DNA from 3 places in the Nocardia sp. NBC_00511 genome. Region 3 is predicted to be linked to each of the others. Evidence: riboswitches for the same ligand, from Rfam matches in the RefSeq annotation. Region 3 holds a riboswitch; each other region holds the start of a gene.

Region 1 (6,783 bases), 2.9 Mb from region 3:
GCCGTCAAGACCAGCGGATCCAAGGGCGTGCACATCTTCGTCCCGGTGGCCTCCGGTGTCGACATCGAGGACGCCGCCGCGGCCACCCGCGCCATCGCGGCCCGGGCCGAACGCCTGGACCCGCACCTGGCCACCACGGCCTTCATTCGAGAAGACCGCGGCGGCAAGGTGTTCCTGGATTCCACCCGGGCGGGCGGGGCGACCGTGGTATCGGTCTACAGCCCCCGCATCCGCCCAGGCGCGACGGTGTCGTTCCCGGTCAGCTGGGCCGAGCTGCCCGGAATCGACCCGCACGATTTCACCATCCGGACCGTGCCGAACCTGCTCGGCGACCGCGACCCGTGGGGCGAGTACCTGCCCGAACCACAGTCGCTCCCAGCGGATCTGATAGCGGAGGGCCACACCATCCCGGTGGCCCGGGTGCAGGCCATGCACGAGGGCAAGCGCCGCGCCCAGGCCCGCCGCAAGGACTGACCCTCACGCGTCGACCGTGTGCCGGGTGAGCAGTCGTTCGGCCGCGTCGTACTCGTAGAGCTCGGCGTAGCGGCCCCAGTCGATGGCGATGCGCAGTTGCTGGCGCGCACCGTCTTCGGTGAACCCACGCCGCAGCAGATCCAGGAAGAAGCCGTCGCGCAACCGTTCCCCGGGCGCGGTGCTCAGCGCGTGATCGATCGCGCCGACCAGCGGGGCCTTGGCCCGGGCCAGGCGCGCGAAAATCGCCTTGGCACTGTCGATGTCGGCCTCGGTGAACATCGACCCGTCGACGGTGAGCTCGATATCGCCGTCCACGGTGGTGGCCAGCCCGAGCATGGTGGCGGCGTCGACCAGCGGCATCAGATCGTCCACCTCGAAGCGCAGGCCGCCCGCGAGCTCCGGCAGATCCGCGCGCCCGCCGCCCGCGGCCACCAGATCCAGCATGCCGCCCAGCCCGTCCACCCCGGCGTCCGGCAGCGGCCGGGTGGTCGGGGTCGGCGTGAAAGCGCTACGGCCACCGTCGAATCCGACGTCGGTGAGCATCCGGTAGGCCTGATCGACCAGCGCCTGGAAACCCGCCCCGCGCGGATCGCGGGGATGATCGAGACCCACCCGGATCTCACCCTTGATCCGGCCGGGGTTGTTGTCCAGCACCAGGATTCGATCGGCCAGCTGCACCGCCTCATCGATATTGTGGGTGACCATCAGCATGGTCTTGGTCGGGAACGCGGTCTCGTCCCACAGCCGCATCAGCTCACCGCGCAGGTTCTCGGCGGTCAGCACGTCCAGCGCCGAGAACGGCTCGTCCATCAGCAGCACCTCCGGCTGCACCACCAGCGCGCGAGCGAACCCGACCCGCTGACGCATCCCGCCGGAAAGCTCCTTGGGATAGGCGTTCTCGAAGCCGTCGAGCCCGATCATGTCGATGGCGTCGGTGACCCGCTCCTCGCGCTCCCAGACCGCGACGCCGCGGGCGCGCAACCCCAGCTCGACGTTCTGTCGCACGGTCAGCCACGGCAGCAGCGCGAAGGTCTGGAACACCATGGCGGTACTGGGATTCGGCTCGGTGATCTCGCTGGTGCGCAGCCGCGCCGAGCCGGCCGACGGCTGCACCAGCCCGGCGATGATGCGCAACAGCGTGGACTTGCCGGACCCGGATTTGCCCAGCAGCGCGACGATTTCGCCCTCGCGCAGTTCCAGGCAGACCTCCGAGAGCACCGGCAGCTGCTCCCCGGAGGGATTGGTGAAGGTCTTGGTGACGCGGTCGACGGTCACGATTGCGGTGGACACGATGGTCCTCCTTTCGAAAGTTGTTTCAGCTCAGGGAGAATCGCGCTTCGGTGCGGCGCTGAAGTCGCCGCCACACCAGGCGGTTGATGCTCACGGTCACGATGCTCATCACCACGGTGCCCAGCAGCACCTTGGCGAAGACGTCGTCGGCGGTGGCATTGGTGATGTACGCGCCCAGCCCGTAGGCCTCCATCCGGGTGTGCCCGGCCTCGACCACCTCGCCGACCAGCGTGGCGTTCCACGCGCCGCCGAACGCGGTGATCGCGCCGACCAGGTAGCCGGGTGCGATCGCGGGCAGGATGAACGACTTCCAGCGCTGCACCCCGTGCACGCCGAGATCGTCCATCGCCTCGCGCAGGTCCGTCGGAATCTGCCCGGCCGCCGCGATGACGTTGAACAGCACGTACCACTGCGCGCCCAGCGCCATCAGCACGATGCCGCCGAAGTTCAGCGAGATGCCCGTGTAGGTGAGCGCCGCGATCACGAAGATGAACAGGAACTGCGCCGGGAAGCTCACCAGCACCTGCACCACCGGCTGCGCGAAGCGGCAGATCCGCGGATTCATGCCGATCCACACCCCGACCGGCACCCACACCAGGGTGGACACCACCAGCAGCACCATCACGCGGGACAGGCTGGCCAGGCCCAGCAGCGCGGTCGGCCCGAATTCGGCCAGGCCCACGGTCCTTTCGAAGTAGGCGGCCAGCGTCCAGGTGCCCCAGGCCAGCACCGCGAACAGCAGTCCGAAGAACAGCACGTCCCCGGCTCGGCTGCCGGTGCGGTCGTCGTAGGCGGAGCGGGTGCTGCGCCCGAACACCCGCATCCCGCGGTCGATCCCCTCACCGACCGGCCGGAGCATGCGGGCGAGCCGACCCGGCACCGTGCTGCGACGCAGCAGGTCCAGGACGAGACTCCTTGGTGCCGAAGCGCTTTCGGTGTTCTCCACCCGGAACCGCTCGGCCCAGGCCGTCAGCGGCCGCCAGAACAGCACGTTCACCAGCACGATGGTGATCACCATGACGAGCGCGCCGAGCATCAGCGTGCCGACCTGCGCCTGCGAGGTGGCGGCCGCGATGAAGCTGCCCATGCCGGGCAGCGCCTCGTCCCGGCCCGACACCGTGATCACCTCGGAGGCCGCGAGCATGAACCACGCGCCGCCGAAGCTCATCATTCCGTTCCAGATCATCGGCACCATGGCGGCCGGAATCTCCAACTGCCACAGGCGCTGCCAGCGGGTCAGCCGCATCATGCGGGCGGCCTCGTCGAGTTCGCGCGGCACCGTGCGCAGCGCCTGGTAGTAGGCGAAGGTCATGTTCCAGGCCATGGCGGTGAAGATGGCGAAGCTGCACGCCGCCTCCGCGCCCAGGTAGGAGCCGCGGAACAGGGCCACGAACGCGGTCACCGTGATGGAGACCAGGGCCAGCACCGGCACCGACTGCAGCACGTCCACCATCGGGACCAGCACCTTCTCCGCCCGCCGGGAGCGTGCCGCCCACTGGCCGACGACCAGGCTGAACAGGATGGAGGCGACCAGGCCGATGAACATGCGCAGGGTGGTGCGGGCCGCGTAGTAGGGCAGTTCGGCCGCGTCGGTGGAGACCGAGCCGACGGCCGCGTCGGGCGTCCAGGGGACGGACATGTCGCGAAAGAGCCTGAGCACCACCAGGATCAGCAGCACCGCGGCGGCCACGATCAGGTAGTCGACCGTGCGCAGCCGCCCGTGTGCCCGGGGTGCCCGCGGCGTCGTGCCGGGACGATTCGGAATTGCGAGTTCGAGGGTCATCGGGAAGTTCTCTCGTGAATACCGCCGCCGCGCGGGGATATGCGGGCAGCATCGAATACCGCCGGGCACGATCGTGCGGACGGGTCATGAGATCGGTGGATATCCGAATTCATTCGCGGAATTGCGCACACGAATATGCGGTGCGCCGAATGGGCACCGTGAATTCAGCAATTGTGGAACGGGAGGGTCAGCGGCCCGATCCGGGAGGGACCGGCCCGCCGGTAGATCCGGGATCGTCGTCGGATGTCGTCATGGTGCTCGGCCTCCTTCCTGGTCGGCGCGATGGGTCAGCGCACGTGGGGGAGGTCGCCCGGAACACTCGGGTAGGGACGGACACCCCTCTCGTCAGAGCTTCGGCACTGTACGACGTGTTCCGCGTCGGAAAGCCACTTCGGATAACCCCTTAATCCGGAGAAATCTGTCCTAACCTTGGGCGTCTCTCGACGTCGTCAGATCAGTGGCCTGTGTTCATACAGGAGCCTCGCCTATCGAGGTGCGATATCGAACCTAGTGAAATGCTGTGCATAAGTCAAAGATCGCGTATTCACAGTGGTGGAGCGATATGTCACAGCAACCGACCGCAGTCCGGTCGATCGCACCGGGCGGGTGTGTCGCCTACGCTGGTCGGCGTGGTGAGAGCAGGAGCTGCGGCGGTGGGTATCGCCCTGATCGGGGTGATGGTCGCCGGCTGCGGCGGGTCGTCGCCGTCGGCCGCGCCGACGACCACCTCGGTCGTGCCCGCGGTGGTGTCGCCGTCGGCCAACACCGTCGGTCTGTGCGGCGGCGTCACCGATGCGGAGGTCGCGCAGGACACGGGTCTGACCGGACTGCACCGGATCGCGGTCAATCCGATGAGCTGCGCCTGGCAGCCCGCCGCCGGCGGCGACTACGCCGTGGTGTTCCAGTGGTTCCGGGGCAGCCCCCTGCAGGCGCGGCGCACCGAGATCACCACCGGCACCCCCGCCACCGTGCAGGTCGCGGGCGACGCGGGCATCGAATGGCACACCGACAACTCGTGCGAGGTGGCCGTGGCCTTCGGTGACACCGACTTCGTCGACTGGAGCTTGACCGCCGCCGCGGATTCCGCACGGCCGCAACCGTGTAAGGCCCTGGAACAGCTCGCCACGAGCACGTTGACGAAGGCGGGACAGGGATGAACCGGCGAGGGTGGTCGCGAATCACGCTGGCGGCGTTGACCATCGCGAGTCTGGCGGGCTGCTCGCACGGTGGTTCCGGCGACCAGGTGCGCCCCGCCGACGATCCCAACTTCCTGGCGGGCTGCGGCCCCCTCGACGATCAGAAGCTGGCGAGCTCGATCACCGTGACGGGGCTGCACCAGCAGCGCAACCCCACCATCTGCGACTGGACCGCCACCAATGCCGGTGGCGGCCCGGTCGACATCACCTACGCCTGGTTGCGCGACGACACCCTGTCCCGGGAGACCGAGATCGCCGCGCAGACCGGATACCAGATCGAGCGCATCGTGGTGAAGCACTACGGCGGCATGTACTGGCGCGACCCGGCGAACCCGGATACCTGCGCGGTGACGGTGGCCGATACCGGCACCGTCACCTGGTGGGTGCAGAACCGAGACCATGCGGCACAACCGGATCCGTGCGCGGCGGCCATGACGCTGATGCAGGCCACGCTGTCGGTCGACGGGGTCTAGATCGGTCACCAGTGGTAGGGGTGCCCGCCCAGCGACGCGTTGTAGATCGCGGTGCGGGGACGGGCGGCGCGCATGTTGACGCGCTCCTGATCGGTAAGTCGCGCCCGACCGCGCCAGCGTCGGAAGAACGCTCCGACGGTCAGGGCGGTGGTGGTGTCGCGGGTCGGGAAAGCGATGACTGCCATGATGGCCTCCTTGACGGAATGCAGGCTGCCGCACCGTTTTCCGTGCGCACCGAAGGCCCGCACGCAGTGGTGCGGGTCGAAGAGGGTGCGGGGATCTCAGGCGTGCACGGTGCCGCAGCGAGCGGTGAATGGAATCGACTGGTGATCCGGACTCGGATACGGACTGTCATCGGATGTCATGGTCGTTTCTCACCTCCTCGCCGCCGGGACGCACGTGGACGTCGCTGTTCGTGCTGCCAGACCACAGTGGCCCGGGGGCTCGTCCCGAGTCAAGGCGCCGCACGGGTATTTACGCATTCCGCCCGTAGATCACACCGGGCGTAAAAACTGGCGGCGCACCGCCCCAACGGCCGGAACGTGGCCTAGTGTTCCAGGAAGGTGGCGACGATGTTCCAGAACATGGCCGGGTCGACCCGGTCGAAATCCCAGCTCTCGGTGAGGCTGTGGGTGGTGCTCACGATGGCCGGGACGTCGAAGTCGTGCCGGGTGGCCGTGCCCTTGGCCTCGATAGCGGTGACGACATAGGCGGTGGCGGTTTCTGCGGTGTGGGGCACGGGCGAAGCTCCAATCGAGTACCGGTCCGGATGGGTCGTGCGGGTGCGCGAGGTCGCGCGTCGTGGCGTTTCCGTCCAGTTTTCTTTCCGCCTGCGGCGCAGGGGAGTTCCGAAGACGCCAACTCGGTGCCGGGCACGCCAACCTTGCTACATGGTTGCCCGAATACCGTACGGTAGGTGCGATTTCGGCGTGCGAGCGGGGTCTGATCGCTCAGGAATCGTCGCGGTCCCGCCAGCGGTGCACCGCCCGGCGCAGGCTCGCCGGGTCCGCGTAGCCCAGGAATTCCGCCTGCTGAGCACGTGGAAGATGTTCGGCCCGTTGCAATCTGCGCCGCCGCGCCCGATCCACCTCGCGCCGCCAGCCGGTGTCGTACTCGGCCAACCGGCGCTGTAGCGAACGCGGGGAGGTCAGCAGCCGCCGCGCTACCGTTTCCAGCGTCGCGACGCCCTCCACTAGCGCCTCGTCGATGACCGTGCCCAGCTGATCGAGCCAGGTCGCGCCGAACTGTGGAGTGGCAGGCAAGGTTCCGGCGTAGGCCAGCAGTACCGACGTCAACTCCGGGTCGGCGCCCTTCATCGGTAGCGCCAGGTCGGCCGTCCGCAGCGTGAGGGCGTCGGTGTCGGCGACGAAATCGATTGAGGTGGTACCGAAAAGCTCGGCGAACGCCGCCGCCGACTCGGGCTCCCGCTGGCGCAGGCCCACCCGCACCGGCACCACCGGATACCGGGTGGCCGACCGGGCTCGGCCGATGATCAGGGCGAAAGCGGCCTGTACCAACAACTCTCGGCCGCGGCAGTCCTCCACCACCGAGGCCACCTCGAAGCGGG
Region 2 (6,783 bases), 2.0 Mb from region 3:
ACGCCCGCAACCTCACCGCTCAATGCCATGGCCGACAGCGAGGGCGTCTTCCTCAACGCGGCCGGGCGGGCCCGCATGGATATCACCGTGTCCGGCAACACCTTCCGTAACGGGTACGGGAACTTCTCCGCCAACGGCCTGGAATACGTGACCACCGACGGCAGCCCCGACAGCCGGGTCCGCGTGGTGGACAGCACCTTCGACAATGTCAGCGGCGACGTCATCGAGAACTACAACCTCAGCAGCGGAGGCGCCCACCAGTCGCTCACCCTGGAGAACGTCCGTGCCCACCACTCCGAATTTCCCGGCGCGATCCTGAACGGCCTGGTCCCGGCCAATCTCGGAACCTGCGTGGTGACAACCAATTTCGGCCGCACCGCGCAGACGAACCTGACCATCGCCGACTCCGACCTCGGTGACTGCAGCGCCGACGGCATCGGCCTGATCGCCTACACCCCGGCCGGATCCGAACCCAGCACCGCGCAGCTCACCTTCGACATCCACGACACCGTGGTCAACGGCGCTGCGGCCCAAGGCATCAGCGTCACCAATGTCGGTGACACCGCCGTCCTGCACGGCTCCATCACCCGCACCACCGTCGCCGCGACCCAGCAGGAACTCCTGCGAGCCACCAGTAGCGGCGGCCGGATCGGCAGCGCCACAATGGATCTCGACCAGCTCACACTGGACGGCAGGCCCGTCGACTGCCGGGCCGCCGCCACCTACGCGGGTGTGAATCTCGCCGACATCCCGCCCACCTGCTGAGCCGGTCACCCGAACTCGGCTCAGCCGGAAGGTGATTCGGCTCAGCCGATCGCCATGGCGATCTTGACCGCCACCAGGATCACCGCGACCAGCAGGTAGCCCCGCAGGGCGAGCATGCCGGTCGTGCGGGCGGGGGAGAAGGTGGGACGGGGGAGGGTGGCGAGCGCGGGGGTGCGCCAGGTGTCGCGGTCGGCCTGGATGATGGCCTTGCGCTCGGCCCGGGTCAGTGAGGTGGCGTTGAGCTCCTCGACCTGATCGGGATCGAGGTTGCCGAACTCCTGCGCGGTGCGCTCGACGGCGCGGCGGCGGCCGCGCTGCCAGGCGATCAGCATGCCCACCCCGCCCAGCAGGCCGACCAGCACGCCGCCGCCGAAGCTGTATTCCAGTGTGCGAGTGGTGAGTTCGGGGAAGAAGGTGGCCGCCGTCAACGCCAGCGACAGCAGCACCAGCGACCACACGATGACGCCGGCGACGATGTTCTGCCGCACCGTGTTCACCCACGGACCGAGCACCGCCCGGTCGTTGCACAGCAGCACCAGGAAGACGGTGGCCGACGGCAGCAGCACCCCGGCCAGCGCCTGCACGCCCTGGGTGAGCAGACCCAGTACGTGGTCGGGGCTGAACGACACCGCCGCGGCCAGCGCCAGCAGCGCGGCGTAACCGGCGTAGAAGGCGGGCGCCTCACTGATCTTCCAGTGCAGCGAATGCCGCTTGCCCAGAGTGTCGCCGAGCGCGTAGGTGGTGGCCAGCCCGACCGCGTTCGCGCCGATCAGCGAGGCGTCGAACAGCAGGATCGCGAACAGCGCGCCCACCGTCGGACCCGCGTGATCGTGCAGCGCCCGCGCCACCGCACCGGCATCGGCGAAGTTCCCGGCCGCGTCGGTCCCGGCCAGCCCGAAGGCGGCGGCCGCCATGATCGCGATCGCGCCCACCATCACCACCACGATCCCGATCCACAGATCGATGCGCTCGTAGCGGATCCAGCGCGGGGTGATGCGCTTGTCGACGATGTTGGACTGCTGGAAGAACAGCTGCCACGGCGCGACCGTGGTGCCCACGATGGCGACGATGAGCAGCAGCAGCGTCGAGTTCAGCCCGCCCGGGAACGACGGCAGGAATCCGTGCGCCACCTGAGAAGCCTTGGGGTGCACCAGGAATGCCAGCGGGAACATGATGACGTTGACCGCGATCAAGCCGAACAGCAAACGCTCCCAGCGCCGGAACGAGCCGCCCGCCACCATGGCGAACAGCAGCACCGCGGCCAGCGGCACCGACACCCACTTGGGCAGCCCGAAGTAGTTCAGCGCCATCGAGACGCCGATGAACTCGGTGACGATGGTCAGCGCGTTCACCACGAACAGATCGCCGACACTGAAAGCGCCCCAGAACTTTCCGAAGCGATCGAAGATCAGCCGCGCGTGCCCGACCCCGGCCACCGCGCCCAGCCGCACCACCATCTCCTGGTTCACGTACAGCACCGGGATCAGCAGCACCAGCGTCCAGACCAGGGCCATGCCGTAGTTCTGCCCGGCCTGCGCGTAGGTGGCGATGCCACCCGCGTCGTTGTCGCCGACCATCACGATCAGGCCGGGGCCCATGATCGCCAGCAGCATGCGCAAACGCTGCTTGCGGGAACGACCTTCGAGGGTGTCGTGGCGGCCGATGCTGCCCAGCGCGCCGACGATATCGCCGACGTGCGCGCTGTCCATGACGGCGCCGGTGGGCTCGGAGGGGGCGGTCACGGCGGGGGTGACCGCGGCGGGAACGGTTGCGGTGCGGCGGCTGGCGCCGTTCGCGAAGAAGGCCATGGCGCTTCTCTCGCTTTCATCATCAGGTGCGCGGGCGTGCGGAAAGCGCCCGGCGGCAACCGATTTCGGGCGCGACACGACCGGCCCGGGGCACGCGGGAACCACTCGATCGGTGCGAGAACACCGGTGGGGGGTGCGGCGTGGAACGGGTCAGGCGGCGACCGGAAGACGGCGGGCCGGGGACGTCGGGGCAGGGAACTCCGGTTTCGGATACGGACTATCGCCGGAACTCATTGTTCGTCCCTCACCTCCTTGCCGCCGTGACGTTCGGGGACGTCGCCTGTGTCCTCGTGACGAAGACCTGCTGTCCGACCACGCGCGGCAAGAGGGAAACGCGGCCACGCCGCGACGGCGTAGCCTCGCACCCCTCTCGTCAGAGCTTCGGCACTGCACGACGTATCCGGGGGCTCGCGGCCCGGGGAAGCCACTTCGGATCACCCCTTAATCCGGGGTGATCTGTCCTAACCCTGGGCGTCTCTCGACGTCGTCGGATCAGTGGCCTGTGTTCGTACAGGAGCCTCGCCTAGCGAGGTGCTGACTCGGGCAATGGTGAGCCTGCCCTACGGATAAGTCAAATCCAAGCCGGTCGGTTCCTTGTAATCCCTTGTGCCGCAAGCGGGTTCCGACTACCAGCCGGTCATCTGCCCATATTGATGTCCGTTTTGCGAGGAACCGGGCGCTCATATGTGCAACGAGTCACTAAAGGACATTCGTCCATTGCTCAGGGCCTGAGAACGAACTTAGAGTTTGCTTGTCAATTGCTGAACCTGCACGTGTTCCAATTACGCAGGACGATTATTTGAGGTGAATCACATGCGCGTCAAGGGTCTTGCTGCGATCACGGCGATGGTCGCCGCAGTTACTGTCGTCACTACCGGGGCTGTAAATGCCCAGCCTGCAACCGGTGATGTGGGTGCAATCCACTACACCGCGTCGGCCACCGATCAGGCCGCGACCATTACCACCGATATCGGTTCCATGGCTGTCGACAATGGTGTCTTCACCATCAAAGCCCCCGATGGAAACGTGGTTGCTGGAACCCAGCTCAATTTCCGTGTAGACGATTTCGTCTTCCCCATCTCCGCCGCGATCCGCGACAACACCGCGACGCTCACCCCGCTGTTCGACATGTCGCACGCGTCGTACCAGCCCGTCGCCCTGCCCTTCGAGGACACCGCCCCCTGGAAGACCCCGTACGACCGTGAGCAGGCGGCCTGGAACCGGATGAAGGACACCATCGCCATCGGCGCCACCATCGGCACCCTGGTCGGCGGTCTCGGCGGCGCGGCCGTCGGTTGCGCGCTGGGCGGCATCGCCGTCGGCTCGGGCGTCAGTCTCGCCACCGGCATCATCGGCGGCCTGTTCTTCTTCCTGCCCGGAGCGGTCGTCGGCTGCCTGGCCGGTGCCGCCGCGATGGGTGCGCTCGGCGCGATCGGCGGCATGATCCTGGTCACCGCACCGGTGGCGATCGCCGCGGCCGTGCAGTACTTCACCACCATCAACCAACCGTTCACCCCGGCTCCGACGAAGTAGCCGCTGGCGGTGGGCAACCCCGGTCGCGCCGATGAGGGCGCGACCGGGGTTGCGTCTTCCGCGTTATCGTTCCGCCCGGTCTCACCGATGAATGGGTGACACCGTTCTGTCCCGGGGGGAGCACAACCATGAAGTTTCCGATTCGTCTCATCACCACCACCGCCGCACTGTTCGCGCTGACCGGCGCGGGCCTCGCCCACGCCGAGGCGACATCGGCCGAATTCCAGTCGCCCTCAGGCAATGTCGAATGCATAGTCGGCAACACCGGCGCCGCCTGCGAGATCGCCAACCACGACTACATCTCGCCCGCCCGCCCCGCCGAATGCCACCTCGCCTACGGCGACCGCGTCTCACTCGATGCCAGCGGCGCCCGATTCAATTGCCACGGTGACCGTCTGGTCGGCCCGACCGCGGTGATCCTGCCCTACGGCGCCAGCATCACCGAGGGACCCGTCACCTGCCTGAGCACCGTCGACTACGTGCAGTGCACGGGCTACGGCCACATGTTCCGGCTGTCTCGCCAGGCCTACGACATCGGCTGATCCCGGCGGTAATCGCCTGCACCACAGTGACTTCCGAACTCACTCGACTCGATACTCGGTGAGTGCCGCCAGTTCCTGACGGGTCGGCGTGGGCTGCGGCCGCGCGGGGGTGCGGGTCCGGCGATGGTGCAGGGCCTGCCAGACGCGGTCGCGGGTGAGGGGGAGATCCGTGAAGCGGATGCCGGTGGCGTCGCGCAGGGCGTTGGCCAGGGCGGGAGCCACCGGGTTGAAGGGGCTCTCGCTCATGGATTTCGCGCCCAGGGGGCCGATGGCGTCGGAGGTGCGCATGAAGGTGACCTCGGTGCGGGGGACGTCGGCGTAGCCGGGGAGGCGGTAGCGGCGGAAGGCCGCTGTGGTGATCTCGCCGCGTTCGTCGAGGCGGACGTTTTCGAAAAGTGTTGCGCCCAAAGCCTGTGCGACGCCGCCCTCCACCTGGCCGCGGCACTGCATGGGGTTGATGACCTCACCGGCGTCGGCGGCATGCACGCTGCGCAGGATGCGCATCTCACCGGTGTCCGGATCGATGGCGATCTGGAACAGCTGGGCGTTGAAGGCGACCGAGCGTGGGGTGCCGCCCCAATGACCTTCCGCGGCAAGGGTTTCGCCTTGCTCGACGGCCAGTGCGTGCAGCACCGGCAGGGAAACGCGGCGGTTGCCGCTGCGCACGGAATCGGCGGTCAGCACGCATGCCTCGGCGGGCACGCCCAAATGCGGTGCGGCGGTGGCGCACAGCAGGTCGGCCAGTTTGCGGGCGGCGAACAGCGTCGCCTTGCCCGCGACCACGGTTCCGGTGGAACCGAACGCGCCGGTGTCGTGGCCGACCACATCGGTGTCGGACTGGCGGATGGTGATGCGCGGGCCGATGGTGCCCAGCTCCTGCGCCGCGATCTGCCGGTGCACGGTGGTGGTGCCGTTGCCGAATTCGGCGGTGCCGACGGCCAGATCATAGGAACCGTCCGCCAGCAGCGTGACCCGGGCGTCGGCGTAGTGGCCGCCGGGCGGGCCGGTCGCGATCATGGACAGGGCCGCGCCGCTGCCGGTCAGCCAGCCAGCTGGGGCGTCCGGGAAGGGTTCGGCCAGCGCCCGACGGATGATGCCGAAGCACTGGTCCAGGCCGTAACTGGCGATGTGCAAGTCTTCCTCGTGCCCGCCCGGGGTGACCATGGGTTCGCCGGGGCCGATCATATTGCGCTCCCGGAAGACCAGCGGATCCATGCCGACGCGCCGTGCCAACTCGTCCATCACCGACTCCATGCCGAACACCACCTGCCCGAGGCCGTAACCCCGGAACGCCCCGGCCGGAACGGCATTGGTGTACACCGAATAGCCGTCGGCCTTCTTGTTCGGGCAGCGGTACACCGCCATGGATTCGCCGACCGAGTGGAACATGACGGCGGGCCCGTGGTTGCCGTACGCGCCGGTATTGGACACCACCCGCAGCTGCAACGCCGACAGTCGTCCGTCCGCGCGCGCTCCCGCCTTGATGTGCACGGTGAACGGGTGCCGGGTGGTCGTGCCGTAGAACTGTTCTGCGCGTGTGTATTCCAGCTTCACCGGCCGCCGCAGCTTCAGCGTCGCCAGCACCACGATGTCCTCGACGAGCATCTCCTGCTTGCCGCCGAAGCCGCCGCCGACCCGCCCCGCCACCAGGCGCACCGAATCCAGTGGCAGATCGTAGAGGGTGCACAGCGCGCGCCGGGTCAGGAACGGCGTCTGCGTGCTGGAGCGCACCGTGAGACGGCCATCGTCGTCGTACCAGGCCACCGCCCCGTGCGTCTCCAGGCTGGCGTGCTGCACCCGCTGCGTCTGGAAGGTCTGCTCGTAGACCACCGCGGCCTCCGCGAAACCGGCTGCCATATCCCCGATTTCGCCGTGCACCTCGCCGACCACGTTGTTCTCCGGGCGGGCGATGCGCGCGGTCGCGGCATCCTTCACGTGCACCTGCGGCGCACCCGGGCGCATCGCCTCCTCCGGATCGAGGACGAACGGCAGCTCCTCGTAGGCCACCTTGATCCGGCGGCAGCCCTCCTCGGCCGCGCCCTCGGTATCGGCGACCACCGCGGCCACCCGCTGGCCGACATAGCGGACCACGTCGTCGAGCACCCGGGTGTCGTCGGGATCCTCCTCCGGATGCT
Region 3 (6,783 bases):
CTGCAAGGCGTCCTGGTCCAGGGCTATGTGCAGTGGATCATCGACGACTTCGCCACCGCCTACCGCAAACTCGACTTCTCCGACGGCGAGGATCCGATGCGGCTGGTCAACGTGCAACTGCGCGAGCAGGCCGAGGCGGCGATCAAGGACAAGGTCTCCACCATGGCGGTGCGTGACGTACTCAGTGACAAGCAGCCCATCATCGAGGAGCTCACCGCCCGGCTGCGCACCGTCGCCGAGGGCAGCGACGACGCCCGCAACGATCGCGGGCTCGGGCTCAATATCGTCACCGTGCAGATCAAGGAGGCGGTGGTCTCGTCGAACACCGCAACGAAGCCGCCCGCTTCGACCGCGACGCCGTCGAGCAATTCCGCCGCACCGCCCGCGAACACGACAAGCTCGGCATCGAGAACGCCAACAGCCGCACCGCCACCAACATCCAGGCCCAACTCGTCCAATCCCTCCCCGCCATCGTCGACCACCTCCCCACCCCCACCGAACTGAAGTCCGTCCAAATCGGTGGCGACGCCACGGGATTGACCGGCATCATCACCCAGCTGACCGAAATCGTGGACGCGGTACGGCCCGCACCGCGTCAGTAGGGCTGGGGTCGGCCCTCCGAGGCGTTTCGCGCGAAGCCGTTCGACGTTCGGCAGCGATCTCAGCGCGTTCTCAGCGGATATGTGCAAGGTTGGGCCGCGTCCGGTCTGCCCAGAGAAAGTTCCCGATGTCGACGCTCAACGGCCTTCCGGCCCACATCCTGTTCGTGCACTTCATCGTGGTGCTGGCACCGTTGACCGCGGTGCTGGTGATCCTGTCCGCGCTGTGGCCCGCGGCTCGTCGCCGCCTGGTCTGGCTCAACCTCGTGCTGGCCGCCTTCGTGGCGGTTCTCACCCCGATCACCACGGATGCGGGCGAGTGGCTGGAGAAGCGGGTCGGGCGAAATCCGGACCTGCGCACCCACACTCATCTCGGTGACACGTTCATCTACTTCGCGGCCGGGTTGTTGATCGTGGCGGTGCTGATGGCGGTGGTTCACGTGTACGAATCGCGTGGGCGGGCGCTGTCGCGGGTGCTCGTGGGCGCTGTCGCGGTGCTGGCGATCGCGGCGAGTGTCGCGGCCACGGTGCAGGTGTATCGGATCGGGGAGTCCGGCTCTCGATCGGTATGGCACGGCGTGTCCGCGAAACCGGCACGCGAAGCGCCGAAGCAGTAATCGGACTTCTCGTGAATCGGAAAATTGACGAATAGGGCTTCGTAATGCAAAGCTGTGCGACGTAATTACAGCACCTCGCTAGGTGAGGCTCCTGTACGAACACAGGCCACTGATCCGACGACGTCGAGAGACGCCCAGGGTTAGGACAGGTTTCCCCGGATTAAGGGGTCACCCGAAGTGGCTTCCCGCGCAGCGGGATACGTCGTGCAGTGCCGAAGCTCTGACGAGAGAGGTGCCCGCGCGAGGCGTCTGCCTGCGCGGAATCCTCGTGTGCATCCGTGACGGCGCCCCCGTGCGCCCCGGCCGCGAGGAGGTGAGGACGACCCATGGCCCCCGGCGACAGTCCGTATCCGAGTCACTCGTTCCACTCACCCGATTGCGGGTGGAAACACGCCACACGAGCCTGACCGGAAATTCCCGTCGCGTTGATTCGCGACCCTCGACGCGTCCGCATTACCGTTGCGCGGCCGTGTAATTCGTGCTGGCCTTTTCACCCCATTCGAATTCACCGAACCCGAAATTCGAAGGTTGATTCACCGATGAGAAACTTCACCACCCTCGCCGCGATCACCGCTGTCACCCTCGGCGCACTCGTCTGCGACATCCCCGCCGCGACCGCGGCTCCCGCACCCGGCATCGACTGGACCGCGAGGACAGTCGGCAAATCCGTTGTGGTGCACACCGATCAGGGCAGCCTCTCGACCCGTGACGGCCGATTCGAGGTCCTCGACCCCACCGGCGCGGTAGCCGCCACTCTGCCCCTGGCCTACGGCATCGACGGTCAGCAGTTCCCGATTGCCGCAACCATCGACGGTAATACCGCGACCCTCACCCCGAGCGCCGACGCCGCCCTGGCCAAGCCGATCACCATGCTGCAACCGGTCGACCAGCAGGCCGATTTCGACTCCGCCCTGGCCGCGGCCGGCACCCAATTCGGCCTGGCCACCGGCGTCGGAGCCCTGATCGGCACCCTGGTCGGTGGCGTCGGCGGCTGCGTCCTGGGCGCCATCGTGCCCGCCGCACTGATGACCCCGATCTTCGTACCGGGCTGGGTCGGTGGCTGTCTCGCCGGAGCCGCTGCGGGCGCTGCCCTCGGCGCGGCCGCGGGCACCGTACTGATCGGCCTCCCCGTCGGGATCGTGAGCGCGATCCAGTTCTTCCAACGACTCAACGTCCCCGCGGCCCCCGCCGCCGCTCAGGTCTCTCCGGCGGAAGTGGCGGCGATGTGAGGGCGATCGGAATCTCGCCGCTACCGCCGAAAAGGTCGGGCCACGCTACCTCGACGGTGCGATATGTACGACAGCTTTGCCCGGCAGGCCGGTTCGCTTGCGCAGGAACGCTTCCCGCGCGTGGTCGAGGTCGTGCACCGCGCCGACCTGGGGGCGGAGGTCGCCTGCGGCGGCGAGCCGGAGGAGTTCGCGGAGCTGGTCGCGGTCGGGCTCGACGATGAAGAAGACGGCTCGGCCGTCGGCGGGAGCGATCGGGGGCGGGGCGGTGATCGAAACCAGGGTGCCGCCGGGCTTCACCACCGCGGCGGAGTGTTCGAGGAGGGGGCCGCCGATGGTGTCGAAGACCAGGTCCACCGTGCCCGCCGTGGACAGTTCGGGGTCTTCGGTGAGGTCGATGAAGCGGTCCGCGCCCAGGTCGGCGACCAGCTTCTCGGCATTCGGGCGACCTGTGGCGATGACCTGTGCGCCTGCGTGTTTCGCGAGCTGGATGATGAGAGAGCCGGTGCCGCCCGCGCCGCCGTGCACCAGGACGGACTGATCGGGTCGCAGGCTGCCGTGGATGAAAAGCCCCTGCCAGGCGGTGAGTCCGGCCAGGGGCAGGGCGGCGGCCTGGTCGGTGTCGAGGGTGTTCGGCAGCAGCGCCAGGTTGCGGGCTTCGACCGCCGTGTACTCGGCCATCGACCCGTCGCGGTGCCAGTCGGTGAGCCCGCACACCCGGTCGCCGACCTCGAATCCGGTGCTGCCGTAGCCGACTTCGGTGACGGTGCCGACGATCTCGTGTCCGGGGATCGACGGTGCGCGGTCGCGGCCCGCGCGATCGGTCCAGGTGCCGGGCCAGTCGAGTTCGTCGGGCACGAAGCTGGCCGCCTCGACCCGAACGAGCACGTCGCCGGTCGCGAGCCGGGGGAGAGGCGCGTCTTCGACGACCAACAGCTCGGGGCCGCCGCGGTGATGGATGCGTAGCGCTTTCATAGGGGCAGTCTTCAGCGTCCGCGCAGCAACTTCAAGCACCGCTTCGGCGAGGAACATGCAGTGTCGCTTGATGATCCGTCATCGACGACGAGAACCTGACACCTGTCGCGCATGAGACCGAACAGATTTCTGGAATAGTGTCCAGAATGTGGTTCAGGTCATGATACGTTCTGCCGCGTGACACGGGCCAGCGACGAATCGTCGAGCGGAACACCAGGTGCGGGACAGGTCCTGCGCCGGAATTTCGCCGAGACCGTGCTGTCGAGCGTGGCCACGCTGGGCCGGGCCCTGCGGATCGGAATCGATGCCGTCTACATCGGCGCGAAGGATGCCGCCCGGCTGCGATTCCAGGTGCACGAGACCCTCGCCCAGGCCTGGTTCCTGATTCGGGTGACCGCGATACCGAGTGTGCTGATGGCGATTCCGTTCGGCGTCATCGTCTCCGCGCAGGTCGGCAATATCGTGTCCCAGCTGGGCGCGGATTCCATGATCGGCGCGGCCGGTGGGCTCGGTGTCATCAAGCAGGGCGCGCCGATGGCGACCGCCATGCTGCTCGGTGGCGCGGGCGCGGCGGCCATCGCGGCGGACCTGGGCGCGCGAACCATCCGCGAGGAGGTCGACGCCATGCGCGTGATGGGCGTGGATCCCGTTCAGCGCCTGGTGGTTCCGCGGATCGCGGCGATGATGCTGGTGGCGCCGCTGCTCAATGTGCTGATCATCTTCGTCGGCATCGCCTCGGGTTTCGCGGTCGCGGTGGCGGCCCTGAACGTCACGCCGGGCAGCTACTGGCAGTCGTTCGGCGCGTTCACCACCCCGCTCGATATCTGGGTGTCGCTGCTGAAATCGCTGATCTTCGGGTTCCTGGTGGTGGTGATCGCCTGTCAGCGCGGGCTCGAGGCCAAGGGCGGTCCGCGCGGCGTCGCCGACGGCGTGAACGCCGCGGTGGTGATGTCGGTGGCCGCGGTCGCGGTGCTCAATACCGTGATCACCCAGGTGGTCACCATGTTCATTCCGGTCAGGATGGCGTGATGGCCGCAGCCCCGTACACCCCGGCTGGACTCCGTTGGGCGAGCCGGTTCCGCGGCCGCCTGCGGCCGTGGGGTCCCATCGAATCGCTGGGATTCGTCCTGGGTTTCGTGTGGCAGGTGGTGGCGTCGGTGCCGTACACGCTGGTGCACTACCGGCGGCAGACGATCATGGTGATCACCGATATGACCTGGGGTCGCGGGTCGGTGATCATCGGCGGTGGCGTGGTGCCACTCATGCTGCTGCTGGGTGCGGCCATGGGCGCGTCCATCGGCATCGAGGCTTTCAGTGCGCTCAACCTGCTCGCGCTGGGACAGCTGAGCGGTCTCATCTCCGCGTTCGGGGTGACCCGTGAGCTCGCGCCGATCGCGGCGGGTGTCGGATTCGCCGCACAGGCCGGCTGCCGGATGACCGCCGAGATCGGCTCCATGCGCATCTCCGAGGAGATCGACGCGCTGGAATCGCTGGGCATCCGCTCGGTGCCGTTCGTGGTGACCACCCGGGTGATCGCCGGAATCGTCGCTGTCGCGCCGGCATTCGTGGTGGCGCTGATCCTGAGCTACTACTCGTGCGCGCTGATCGTGACCACCGTGCACGGCACCCCTACGGGCACCTACAACCACTACTTCGACCAGTTCGTGGTGGGCTGGGATGTGGTGGCCGCGACCATCAAGGTGATGGTGTTCGCGGTCGCGGTCGTCCTGATCCATTGCTACCAGGGCTATTTCGCGACCGGCGGCCCCGAAGGGGTCGGGATCGGGTCCGGGCGGGCCATTCGCGCCAGCTTGGTGTCGATCATCGCCCTCGACATGGTCGCGACCATCGTGCTGTGGGGCTTCCAGTCTCCGATCTCTTTCACCGGGTGATGCCATGCCTGCCTATGCTCTGCCCGGCACCGAGGTCGGGCCGCGACGCGCCCGGGTGCTCGGGGCCTGCGCCATCGTGCTGACCGTGCTCGGCGTGACCGCCTGGCGGGTGCTGCCCGAACGGGAGGATCCGGCGGATCTGCATGTCGCACTGCTGGTTTCCCAGGTGGGCGAGGGCGTCGCCGCCGGAACCGATGTGCGCCTCGACGGTGTCCAGGTCGGGTCGGTCGGCGGCATCGAGTCGGCCGGGGCGGCCGGGCAGCGAATCGAGTTGCGCCTGAACCGTTCTCAGCTCTTCGGCCTGACGAACTCGATGACCGTCGACTACGTGCCGGGCAATCTGTTCGGGATCAGCGCGGTCGAACTGCACCCGAATGCCGGTGGATCCGCGCTCACCGACGGGACGACGGTGGATCTCACCGCCGACCCCGGCGGCGTACGCGACGCCACCCTGGCGGCCTTGCTGAAGTCGACCGGCCGCCTCACCGGCGAGGTGCTGACACCCGAACTCTCCGATGTGCTCGCGAAGGTCTCGCACGACGTCAGTGCGTTCACGCCGCTGTTGCGGGCGCTGGGCGCGACCGCCCGGGCCTTCGCCGAAACCCAGCAGCTGCCACCGGATCTGCTGTTCGACCGTTTCGGCTCGGTGCTGACCGGGCTGCCGCCCATACTGACCGGAGGCATCGACGTGCTGCACGCGTCGTACGCGAACAGCTATCTCCAAACCCCCGAGCATCTGGCACGTTTCGGGCAGATGTGGTCCGACGTGCAGAACCAGCTGCTGCCGGTCGCCACCGGGATGCTCGCCCTCTCGCGCGGCTATTTCGCGGGATTGCTGCCGTTGGGGACGCTGCTGCTCGACCAGTTGTCGGGTTCGATCAGCACTCCCGAGCAGTCCGCACAGCAGTTGAGCGAGCTGCTGACCCGGCTCACGGATGCCTTTCACGAGACCCCCGACGGTCCGGAGCTGAATCTGGCTGTCGAACTCGATGTGGCACCCGGATTGGCCGGTCCACTGGCGGATCTGCTCGCAACTTCGCAGGGCGGGCACTGATGACGACTCGTGCTCTGCTACTGCGTGTTTCGATCGCCACCGCGGTGATGGTCGTGGTGCTCGTCGGCGTCTTCCGGGTGGTGGAGCGTCCCGTCGGCGGCGAAACCCGCACCTACACAGCGCTGTTCACCGATGCGAACGGCCTGCGCGCGGGCGACGATGTTCGCCTCTATGGCGTTCAGGTCGGCAAGGTGGGCACGGTCGAACTCGACGGTGCGCAGGCGCGCGTGCGTTTCACCGTCAGCCGTGCGCGCCCGGTGTTCGCCAACAGCAAGGTGGCCATTCGCTTCCAGAACCTCACCGGCTTCCGCTACCTCGATATCGAGCAGCCGGATCAGCCCGCGGGCCAACGTGATCCGAAGGCGGTGTTCGGAGTCACCGAGACTGTTCCCGCATTCGACATCACCACGCTGTTCAAGG

The links. Region 3 has a riboswitch for magnesium ahead of OG300_RS09080 (hypothetical protein). Riboswitches for the same ligand answer to the same signal wherever they lie in the genome.
Region 1: it holds a riboswitch for magnesium, as region 3 does, so the genes downstream of both, OG300_RS22455 (ABC transporter permease) here and OG300_RS09080 (hypothetical protein) in region 3, are expected to answer to the same signal.
Region 2: it holds a riboswitch for magnesium, as region 3 does, so the genes downstream of both, OG300_RS41015 (NRAMP family divalent metal transporter) here and OG300_RS09080 (hypothetical protein) in region 3, are expected to answer to the same signal.

Annotation. Positions count from the first base shown of each region.
Region 1 is NZ_CP107849.1:4,781,057-4,787,839, reverse strand. It holds gene OG300_RS22465 (DNA polymerase domain-containing protein) at 1-474, shown strand, start outside; gene OG300_RS22460 (nitrate/sulfonate/bicarbonate ABC transporter ATP-binding protein) at 478-1,764, opposite strand; gene OG300_RS22455 (ABC transporter permease) at 1,790-3,547, opposite strand; M-box (ykoK) riboswitch at 3,878-4,047, opposite strand; gene OG300_RS22450 (DUF3558 domain-containing protein) at 4,177-4,704, shown strand; gene OG300_RS22445 (DUF3558 domain-containing protein) at 4,701-5,216, shown strand; gene OG300_RS22440 (hypothetical protein) at 5,222-5,401, opposite strand; gene OG300_RS22435 (hypothetical protein) at 5,764-5,955, opposite strand; gene OG300_RS22430 (AraC family transcriptional regulator ligand-binding domain-containing protein) at 6,167-6,783, opposite strand, start outside.
Region 2 is NZ_CP107849.1:8,801,617-8,808,399, forward strand. It holds gene OG300_RS41010 (hypothetical protein) at 1-765, shown strand, start outside; gene OG300_RS41015 (NRAMP family divalent metal transporter) at 807-2,573, opposite strand; M-box (ykoK) riboswitch at 2,932-3,111, opposite strand; gene OG300_RS41020 (hypothetical protein) at 3,387-4,106, shown strand; gene OG300_RS41025 (DUF6636 domain-containing protein) at 4,235-4,648, shown strand; gene OG300_RS41030 (molybdopterin-dependent oxidoreductase) at 4,688-6,783, opposite strand, start outside.
Region 3 is NZ_CP107849.1:1,922,529-1,929,311, forward strand. It holds gene OG300_RS09070 (SPFH domain-containing protein) at 1-504, shown strand, start outside; gene OG300_RS09075 (DUF2231 domain-containing protein) at 728-1,216, shown strand; M-box (ykoK) riboswitch at 1,284-1,455, shown strand; gene OG300_RS09080 (hypothetical protein) at 1,756-2,445, shown strand; gene OG300_RS09085 (NADP-dependent oxidoreductase) at 2,491-3,417, opposite strand; gene OG300_RS09090 (ABC transporter permease) at 3,595-4,446, shown strand; gene OG300_RS09095 (ABC transporter permease) at 4,446-5,309, shown strand; gene OG300_RS09100 (MlaD family protein) at 5,314-6,363, shown strand; gene OG300_RS09105 (MlaD family protein) at 6,363-6,783, shown strand, end outside.